DNA from 3 places in the Terrabacter sp. C0L_2 genome. Region 2 is predicted to be linked to each of the others. Evidence: riboswitches for the same ligand, from Rfam matches in the RefSeq annotation. Region 2 holds a riboswitch; each other region holds the start of a gene.
What was found. A riboswitch is a leader RNA that binds a small molecule or an ion and turns the genes downstream of it on or off. The one in region 2 is predicted to bind S-adenosylmethionine.

Region 1 (3,267 bases), 310 kb from region 2:
AGCACGGGACAGCTCGCGTCGAGCAGGATGCGCTGCGCGTTGGACCCGAGGATGAGCTTGCCCACCGGGCTGCGACGACGGAGACCGATGACGATGAAGTCGGCGTTCTCCTCCTCGGCGACCGAGATGAGGTCCTCGGCGGGGTCGTTGCCCCGGACGAGCTGACGCACCTCGTGCTCCAGACCCTTCTCCTCGAGAACGGCCTGCACGCGGGACAGCTCGGTCTCGAACTGCCTGGCCTCGTCCGCGTCAAAGTCCTTGCCCCCTCGGTGGGAGCTGATGACGACGAGCTTCGCACCGCGCAGGACGCATTCCTCGGCAGCTCTCTTGAGCGCCGCACGACCTTCCTTGGTGGCGACATAACCAACGACGATGGCCACTTTCCCGGACCTCCTTGGGACGGAAACAACCAGTGCTCGCACCGTACCCGATAACGGGTCACCGGGCGCGTCCCCCGCGCGCACTGCCGACACGCCTTCGTCACATCCTGTCGGCCGGTCTGCCGGCCGGCGTCCGGGAGGCGAACCGGCCCGTCGCGCAGCAGGGTTCAGTCGCGACGCCGGTCGAGCGCGTCGCGGATGATGCGCCCCACCTGGTCCTCCTCGATGAGGAAGCCGTCGTGGCCGAAGTCGGAGACGATGTGCGCCCGACGCGAGACGGGAAGCGCGTCGTGCATGTCATCGGACAGGCGCGGCGGGTAGAGACGGTCGGTGTCCACCGAGACGATCGTGCAGTCGGCCCTGACGCGTCCGAGCGCCGCCTGCACGCCGCCGCGGTCGCGACCCACGTCGTGGGAGTTCATCGCCTCGGTGAGCACGAGGTAGGAGTTGGCGTCGAACCGGCGGGCGAGCTTGCCGGCGTGGTGGTCGAGGTAGGACTCGACGGCGAACCGGCCGCGCTCCCCCGCCTGCAGCGGGTCCTCGCCGAGCTGGTGCGACCGACCGAAGCGCTCGTCGAGCTCGGTCTCGGTGCGGTAGGTGATGTGGGCGATGCGCCGTGCGAGACCGAGTCCGGTGTCGGGGCGGCGGTCGGTCGAGTAGTAGTCACCGCCCGCGAAGTCCGGGTCGTGCCGGATGGCCAGCAGCTGGGGCTGGCACCAGGCGATCTGGTCGGCCGTGGCCCGGGGCGTCGACGCGAGGACGATGCAGCGGTCGACGTCGTCCGGGTACGTGACGGCCCACTCGATGGCTCGCATGCCACCCATCGAGCCGCCCACCACCGCAGCGACCCGGCGGATGCCGAGGTGGTCGAGCAGCAGTCGCTCGGCGGCGACCTGGTCGCGGACCGTGACGTAGGGGAAGCGGCTCCCCCAGGGCTGCCCGTCCGGCGCCGGGCTCGCGGGTCCGGTGCTGCCCTGGCAGCCGCCCAGGACGTTGGAGGCGATGACGAACCACTCGTCGGGGTCGACGGGCCCGCCGGCACCGATGAGGGAGTTCCACCAGCCGGGTGAGGCGTGTCCGGGTCCGGCCTCGCCGACGACGTGGCTGTCGCCGGTCAGGGCGTGCTCGACGAGGACGACGTTGTCACCGGCCTCGTTGAGCCGGCCCCAGGTCTCGTAGGCGATGATGACGTCAGGCAGCACGCCGCCGCGCTCGAGCTCGACGTCGCCGATGTGGGCGAACTGCCTCCGGCCCACCGGGTCACCGACCCGCCAGGCACCGTCGGGAGCCGACGGGCGGGACGTCGGAGCCGAGTCGACCGCGCCGTCCTCACGGTCGCGCGTCGCCTGACCGGGCACCGTGGTGCCGTCGGTCGAGGCGCTGCCAACGGTCGCGTGCCGCGCGGGACGGCGCGTGCTCTGCTTCCGGTGGGTGACGGTCATCGGGGTACTCCTCGGTCCTCGCGCTTGCTCGCAACCGGGACGGGTGCGGCCAGGTCCTCACCCGGGGCACCCCACCGCGAAGGAGGGTTGCCGACCAGCGAGCCGGGGCTTGTCGCTGGTACTCGTGACCTGCCCCAACCATACGCGAGGGCGCCCCGGCACGAGATCCGCCGTTCCACGACATGGACGCGCGCGTCCCTGTGCCGGCCTGTACCGGCCCGACTGGCCCGGCACCGCCACGGTCCGGCGCTCAGGCGCAGCGGGACGGCCGGATGCCGTGGTCGAGCGACTGACGCACGAGGAGGCTGAGCCGGTGGTCCGGCTCGAGGTCGAGCGCCTGGTCGACGGCCACCCCGGCCCGGGCGCCGTCACCGCACCACCACGCGAGCGACGCGACGACGGACAGCAGCGGCGCCGCGTGCGCTGCAGGGGTGAGCCGACACACCTGCTCGAGACGTCCGAGCAGCAGGCGCGGCAGGCTCGCCTCGTCCCAGTCCTCCCAGCTGTCGCCGGTCACCTCGTCCGTCATCTCGTCGGTCATCTCGTCGGTCATGTCGTCGGTCACATCGCCGGTCAGGTCGGTCGGGTCGGTCAGGCTGGAGCCGGCCGGTGCCTTGTCGGGCGTGGCAGGGGACGACTCGAGGTCGAGCAGGGCATGGAGCGCCCGCAGTGCCTCGACGTCCGACGCCGCCAGTCTCGAGATGACGTCATCGCCCGAGCCGAGGGCGTCCCAGTCGGGCCCACCGGCGAGCCCCTCGTCCCACTCGCCCTCAGGCTCCCCCTCAGCGTCCAGACCACGGGCACGGCCACGGTCACGGTCGGGGACCGCGTCGCCTCCCGCGGGGACGAGACGCAGCTCCGGCCCGAGCAGGACGTCGAGCATCACGACGAGGTCGGCGGGGACGTTCTCCAGGGGCACCGTGCCCGGGCAGAGCCACCCGATGAGCGCGTCCCGAAGCTCGACGTCGCGCAGCGGTCCCACGAGGGACGGCAGCCAGTGCTCGAGGCCGTAGCCCTCGATGTCACCGCGCAGCGCCCCTCCCCACGCGACGAGGAAGTCGTTGACGAGGAACTGGCGGGCGGTGAGCTCTCCGCCGTCGAGGAGCCCGACCCCCTCGGCTGCCGGCCACGTCCGCCTCGCGGACCGGCGCCGCTGCGCAGGCTGCTGCGGCAGGTCGTCCACCGAGCCGCCGGCGGCGGCGTAGCGACGCTGCCAGTGCTCGATGGCCGTGCGCGTGAGCTCGTGCCGCAGGTCCGTCGCCGGCAGCGGCTCGACGAGGCGGGAGAGCTCGTCACGGTCCGGCAGCACCGCGTGGCCGAGCGCGACGTAGCTCGCCACCGCCGGCACGTCGGACGTCTCCGGCAGGAGCCATCCCTCGTCGGGGCAGCAGTCGCAGCCGACGGAGTGCCAGCGACCGCCGCGCAGGACGAGACGCTCACGGACC
Region 2 (3,267 bases):
CCATGGTGCCAGCCATGCCGATCCGGCTCATCCGGGTTTCGCCGACGGCGCCCGGCTCACTCCTTGGCCGCGGTGAAGCCCTGCTCGAGGTCGGCGAGGATGTCGTCGATGTGCTCGAGGCCGACCGAGAGCCGCACGAGGCCGGGCGTGACCCCGGCTGCCAGGCGGTCCTCCTCGGGTCCCTGCGAGTGCGTCGTCGATGCCGGGTGGATGACGAGGGAGCGCACGTCACCGATGTTGGCCACGTGGCTGTGCAGCGTCAGCGCCTCGACGAACTTCTTGCCCGCCGCGAGGCCGCCCGCGATCTCGAAGGCGAGCACCGCGCCGGCGCCACGCGGCGCGTACTTCTGGGCGGTCGCGTGCGACGGGCTGTCGGGCAACGAGGCCCACACGACGCGCTCGACCTGCGCGTGGTCCGCGAGGAAGGCGGCGACCTTGGCGGCGTTGTCGAGGTGGCGCTCGATGCGCAGCGACAGCGTCTCGAGCCCCTGGGCGATGAGGAAGGCGTTGAACGGCGAGGCCGACGGCCCGAGGTCGCGCAGCAGCTGGACGCGTGCCTTGAGGATGTAGGAGAGGTTCGCCCCGAGCGGGCTGCCGACGCCGAGGTCCCGCGCGAAGACGAGGCCGTGGTAGCTCTCCTCGGGGGTGTTGTAGTTGGGGAACTTCTCGGGGTCCTTGGCGTAGTCGAAGTTGCCCGAGTCGACGATGACACCCGCGATCGAGGTGCCGTGGCCGCCGAGGTACTTCGTCGCGGAGTGCACCACGACGTCTGCACCCCACTCGATGGGGCGGATGACGTAGGGCGTCGCGATGGTGTTGTCGACGACGAGCGGGACGCCGTGCTCGTGGGCGAGGGCGGCGACCGCCTCGATGTCGAGGACCTCGGCCTTGGGGTTGGCGATGGTCTCGCCGAAGAACGCCTTGGTGTTCGGGCGCACGGCGGCCCGCCACGACTCGATCGACGTCGGGTCCTCGACGAAGCTGACCTCGATGCCGAGCTTCGGGAAGGTGAACTTCAGCAGGTTGACGGTGCCGCCGTAGAGGCTGGGGGAGGCCACGACGTGGTCCCCGGCCTCGGCGATGTTGAGCAGGGCCAGCGTCGTCGCCGACTGTCCCGAGGCGACGAGGAGCGCTCCGACGCCGCCCTCGAGGGCGGCGATGCGCTGCTCGACGACGTCGGTCGTCGGGTTCATCAGGCGGGTGTAGATGTTGCCGAACTCCTTGAGCCCGAACAGGTTCGCCGCGTGGTCGGTGTCGTCGAACACGTAGCTCGTCGTCTGGTAGATCGGCAGCGCGCGTGATCCCGTCGCGCTGTCGGCGCTCTGTCCGGCGTGGATCTGCTTGGTCTCGAAGGACCAGCTGGGCTCGGTCATCGTCGTGCTCCTCCTGGGTCGTGTCGATGACCAGAGGTCCCCGCTGGGCGGACCTGGTGCACCGACGGGTCGGTGCGGGAGAGAGGCTCTCCGCGCTTGCCCGAGCGCCGGGTGGCGTCGAAGGGCCAGGTCCTCACCCGGGGCACCCCACCGCGGTTGGAGGGTTGCCGGCCAGCGAGCCGGGGCTTGTCGCTGGCGCTCATGACCTACGTGCGAGTGTACGTATGCGTGTCCGTCCTCCGGGAGCGGCTGTCCTCATGGTGGACGCCGCGTCTCACCCGACAGGGCGCGGTGAGCGAGGTGGCGGGCACAGGGATCTGCTCGCCGTGGCCTCGATCACTAGGACGTCCTACTAATCCGAACTCGTGAGTAGGATCGCGCTGTGAGCACGAATGCCGACTTCGACCTGTTCCGGACCAGCGAGGACCACGAGGCCCTCAGGGAGGCCGTCCGCGCGGTCGCCGAGGACAAGATCGCCCCGTACGCCGCGGCCGTCGACGCGGAGGCCCGCTACCCGCAGGAGGCCCACGACGCCCTCGTCGCCTCCGACTTCTTCGCGCCCCACGTGCCGGAGGAGTACGACGGCGTCGGAGCCGACGCCCTCGCGACGTGCATCGTCATCGAGGAGGTCGCCCGGGTCGACGCCTCGGCCTCGCTCATCCCGGCCGTGAACAAGCTCGGCTCGCTGCCCGTGATCCTCGACGGCAGCGACGAGGTCAAGTCCCGCTACCTCCCGCCGCTCGCCAAGGGCGTGACGACCTTCTCCTACGGCCTGTCCGAGCGGGAGGCCGGCTCGGACACCGCGTCGATGCGCTGCCGCGCCCGCCAGGACGGCGACGGCTGGGTGCTCTCCGGACAGAAGTCGTGGATCACCAACGCCGGCGTCTCGGAGTACTACACCGTGCTGGCGGTCACCGACCCCGACGGTCCTCGCGGCGGCAACGTCACGGCCTTCGTCGTCGAGAAGTCCGACGAGGGTTTCACCTTCGGTGAGAAGGAGCGCAAGCTCGGCATCAAGGGCAGCCCGACGCGCGAGCTTCACTTCGACAACGTGCGCCTCCCGGGCGACCGCGTCGTCGGTCAGGTCGGCGACGGCCTCAAGATCGCGCTGCGCACGCTCGACCACACCCGCGTCACCATCGGTGCCCAGGCCGTCGGCATCGCGCAGGGCGCCCTCGACCAGGCCCTCGCCTACGTCAAGGAGCGCAAGCAGTTCGGCAAGCGCATCGCCGACTTCCAGGGCATCCAGTTCATGCTCGCCGACATGGCGATGGAGCTCGAGGCGGCGCGCCAGATGGTCTACGTCGCGGCCGCGAAGTCCGAGCGCGGCGACAAGGACCTCACCTTCTTCGGGGCCGCGGCCAAGTGCTACGCCTCGGACGTCGCCATGAAGGTCACCACCGACGCCGTCCAGCTGCTCGGTGGTGCCGGCTACACGAGCGACTTCCCGCTCGAGCGGATGATGCGTGACGCCAAGATCACCCAGATCTACGAGGGCACCAACCAGGTCCAGCGCCTGGTCATGGCCCGCCAGCTCCTCAAGTAGGCTGGTCGCCGCTCGCGCGGGGAGGCTCGGGCCACCGAGCCTCACCGACGAACGACGACGACAAGGACACCACCGTGGACCTGACTCCCGACCTCCAGCCGGCGGTCAGCGTCATCATGCCGATCCTCAACGAGGAGAGGCACCTTCGTGATGCGGTGGCGATGATCCTCGCGCAGGACTACGCCGGTCCCCTCGAGGTCGTCCTCGCGCTCGGACCCTCGACCGACCGCACCGACGAGGTCGCCGCCGCCCTCGCGGCCGGCGACTCGCGCGTGCGTGTCGTGCCCAACCCGACCGGCCGCACCCCGGACGGGCTCAACGCCGCGATCGGCGCGAGCACGGGCGAGG
Region 3 (3,267 bases), 1.5 Mb from region 2:
TGTGGGCGAGCTACCACCTGCCGGCGCGCTGAGGCGGGACCGCACGGACGCGGCCCCCGACGTCGCCAGGGACGTCGGTCGTCACCAGGGGCGCTCGACCTCGACGTCGCGCGGGTCGGTGCCCTCGAGGCTCCAGCCGGACTCGGTGAAGGTCCACGTGCCGTCGGTGCCGTGCTCGACGAGCCGCGCGACGGCCGCGACGAGGCGCTCGACGCCCTCGAGGGTGCTGCCGAGGCCGATGCTCGCCCGCACGGCCGTGGCGGCGCGCTCGCCCCACGGGTCCTCGAGCAGCTCGTCGACGAGCAGGTGGGCGCAGAACTTGCCGTCGCGCACGCCGATGCCGTGCTCGACGGACAGGACCTGCGAGACGAGCGAGGAGTCCCAGCCCTCGAGGGTGAAGGCGACGACGCCGACCCGGTCGCTGTCCTCGCCGAAGATCGAGAGCACCTCGACCCCGGCGACCTCGTCGAGCCCGGCGCGCAGCCGCGAGAGCAGGCGCGACTCGTGCTCCTCGATGGCCTCGCGGTGACGGGCGATCGTCGAGCAGGCCGCGGCCAGCGCGATGGCGCCGATGACGTTGGGGCTGCCGCCCTCGTGCCGTGCCGGGCCGGTGGCCCACGTCGTGCCGTCCTCGGTCACCGACCGGGTGGCGCCGCCGCCGACGAGGTAGGGGCTGCCGGCGTCGAGCCAGTCGGACCGCCCGGCGAGCACGCCGGCGCCGTAGGGGGCATACGTCTTGTGGCCGGAGAACGCGACGTAGTCGGCGTCCCACTCGGCGAGGTCAATGGTGCGGTGCGCCGACAGCTGGGCGGCGTCGACGGCGATCCGCGCGCCGTGCTGGTGCGCGAGGGCGGCGAAGCGCTCGACGGGCCAGACCTCACCCGTGACGTTCGAGGCGGCTGCGACGACGACCAGACGGTGGCGCGACGGGTGGTCGGCCAGGGCCTCCTCGAGGAGGGCCTGCGCGTCCTCGACGGTCTGCGGGACGGGCAGGCGCACGGTGCGGAAGCGGCCCCACGGCAGCAGGGTCGAGTGGTGCTCGGAGTCGAAGACGAAGACCGTCGTGCGGCTCGGCAGCGCCTTGCTCAGCAGGGCCCACGAGTCGGTGGTCGTGCGGGTGAAGACGACCGAGTCGCCCTCGCGCGCACCGACGAAGGCCGCGACCTCCTCGCGGGCCTGCTCGTACCACGTGCTCGTCAGGCGTGAGGCGAAGCCGGCGCCGCGGTGCACGGAGGAGTAGGTCTCGAGCGCGCGGTCCACCGCCGCCTTGACCGTCTCGAGCGCGGGCGTCGACGCGGCGTGGTCGAGGTTGGCGTATGCCGTCTCGCCGTGGAGGGTGGGCACGCGCAGTCCCGCGCCCACGACGGTGGGCAGCGTGCGCGACTCGGGCACCACGTGCAGGGCGCGGGTGCGCACGACGGGGGCGGGGGAGCCGCCGCAGAGGGAGGCGGCGGGGTGCGTCGAGTCAAGGGTCGAGGGAAGGGGCGAGGGAAGGACCGACATGAGGGTGCTCCTGGGTCAGGGACCCACCCGGTGCGGGTCCGCGCTTGCCGACCTCAGTTCCACGAACGGACCGAGGGCGGCCTGGTCGTCACCCGGAGCACCCCACCGCGGAGGAGGGTTGCTGGCCAGCGAGCCGGGGCTTGTCACTGGCACTCATGACCTGCGACGACGATAGGGGGACGGCTCGCGGACTGTCCACCGGTCGGTCCTCGGGTGTCGCGATCTGAGACGCGCGCAGTCGTGCGACCCCATTCGCGGAGGCTCGGCGGCCGCGCCGACCGGGCCACCCGGCATACGCGACGGGGTTGCGCCGCCGTCCAGTCGGTCGTCGCTGTTGCGCGTGTGACGCGTGAGTTCAGCGGTGCGTTGACGTACGGTGCGAGCATGGCGTCACGTCCGTCCAGCAGCCCACGCTCGAGCACCACCGCGGCAACCCGTGCCAAGGGGTCCTCCGGCGGGGCCACGTCGCGCCCGCCCGCAGCCCGGTCGACCCGGCCCGCGCAGCGCAAGCCGGCGGCCCGCAAGCCGGCCGCCAAGACCCCGACCAAGACGTCCTCCAAGGCGCGCGGCGGGGGTCTGCCCTTCCCGTTGGGCGCGATGCGCAACACGTGGATGGGCGTCTCGCACATGGCCGGGGGAGCGGTGCGCCGCGTCGGCCACAGCGCCGCCGACCTCGAGCCCGAGCACAAGCGTGACGGCATCGGCTTCTCCCTCATCGCGCTCGCGATCGTCGTCGCCGCCCGCGAGTGGTGGGGCGTCTCGGGCACCTTCGGCCAGATCGTGCACGCGGTCTTCGCCGGCACGTTCGGCCGCGTCGCGTATGCCGTCCCGCTCGTCCTGCTCGCCCTCGGCCTGCGCATGCTGCGCGCCCCGCAGGACGACGCGGCGACCAACCGCATCGTCGTCGGCACCATCGCGCTGACCTTCGCCGCATGCGGCCTGTCGCACCTCGCCGACGGCATCCCCAACCCGCCCGACGGCGCCGACGGCATGCGGGCGGCCGGCGGCATCCTCGGCTTCCTCGCCTCGAGCCCGCTCGCCGCGGCCGTCTCGACCTACGGCGCCCTCGTGCTCCTGATCCTGCTCGGGCTCTTCGGCCTGCTCGTCATCACGGCCACACCGGTCAACATGATCCCGACCCGGATGCGCCAGCTGCGCGCCCTCGTCATCGACCGCGGCCACGGCGACGACGACCACGCGCCCGACGACGCCCCTGCCGCGGCCGTCAAGCGCGCCCGCCGCAAGCCCGTCGACCTGTCCGACCGCGACGGCGACGAGGCCTTCCGCCAGGCCGCGCAGAAGGCGCTCGAGGACGACACGACGACCCGCCCGCGACCTGGTGAGAAGCGCCCGACGCCGCCCGGCCTGGTCGTGCCGCGCCCCGGTGGCGAGAAGGGTGAGCGCGTCATCGACGCCACCGACCCGAAGACGCTCGGTGCGCCCGACACGGGCAAGGTCGGCCCCAAGGCCGAGCTCATCCCGCCGCCCATGTCGGAGCTGCCGGCCCGCGTCGAGCAGCTGAGCCTCGGCGGCGACATCACCTACCGCCTGCCCGACCCCGCGATGCTGACCCCCGGCGCGCCGCACAAGACGCGCAGCGAGACCAACGACCGCGTCGTCGAGTCGCTGACCGGCGTCTTCGACCAGTTCGACATCGACGCCGCCGTCACCGGCTTCACGCGCGGCCCGACGGTCACGCGCTACGAGGTCGAGCTCGGCTCGGGCACCAAGGTCGAGCGCGTCACCGCCCTCTCCAAGAACATC

Region 1: linked by a shared signal. The riboswitch ahead of metX (homoserine O-acetyltransferase MetX) and the one ahead of U5C87_RS11480 (bifunctional o-acetylhomoserine/o-acetylserine sulfhydrylase) in region 2 are both predicted to bind S-adenosylmethionine.
Region 3: linked by a shared signal. The riboswitch ahead of U5C87_RS18400 (aminotransferase class V-fold PLP-dependent enzyme) and the one ahead of U5C87_RS11480 (bifunctional o-acetylhomoserine/o-acetylserine sulfhydrylase) in region 2 are both predicted to bind S-adenosylmethionine.

The regions. Positions count from the first base shown of each region.
Region 1 covers NZ_CP143557.1:2,808,322-2,811,588, reverse strand. Annotated here, with positions in the region: gene U5C87_RS12865 (universal stress protein) at 1-380, opposite strand, end outside; gene metX (homoserine O-acetyltransferase MetX) at 548-1,822, opposite strand; SAM riboswitch class IV at 1,838-1,952, opposite strand; gene U5C87_RS12855 (DUF4192 domain-containing protein) at 2,073-3,267, opposite strand, start outside.
Region 2 covers NZ_CP143557.1:2,494,885-2,498,151, forward strand. Annotated here, with positions in the region: gene U5C87_RS11475 (LD-carboxypeptidase) at 1-4, opposite strand, end outside; gene U5C87_RS11480 (bifunctional o-acetylhomoserine/o-acetylserine sulfhydrylase) at 57-1,373, opposite strand; SAM riboswitch class IV at 1,461-1,580, opposite strand; gene U5C87_RS11485 (acyl-CoA dehydrogenase family protein) at 1,756-2,919, shown strand; gene U5C87_RS11490 (glycosyltransferase family 2 protein) at 2,994-3,267, shown strand, end outside.
Region 3 covers NZ_CP143557.1:3,950,173-3,953,439, reverse strand. Annotated here, with positions in the region: gene U5C87_RS18405 (endonuclease/exonuclease/phosphatase family protein) at 1-32, shown strand, start outside; gene U5C87_RS18400 (aminotransferase class V-fold PLP-dependent enzyme) at 82-1,503, opposite strand; SAM riboswitch class IV at 1,539-1,664, opposite strand; gene U5C87_RS18395 (FtsK/SpoIIIE family DNA translocase) at 1,888-3,267, shown strand, end outside.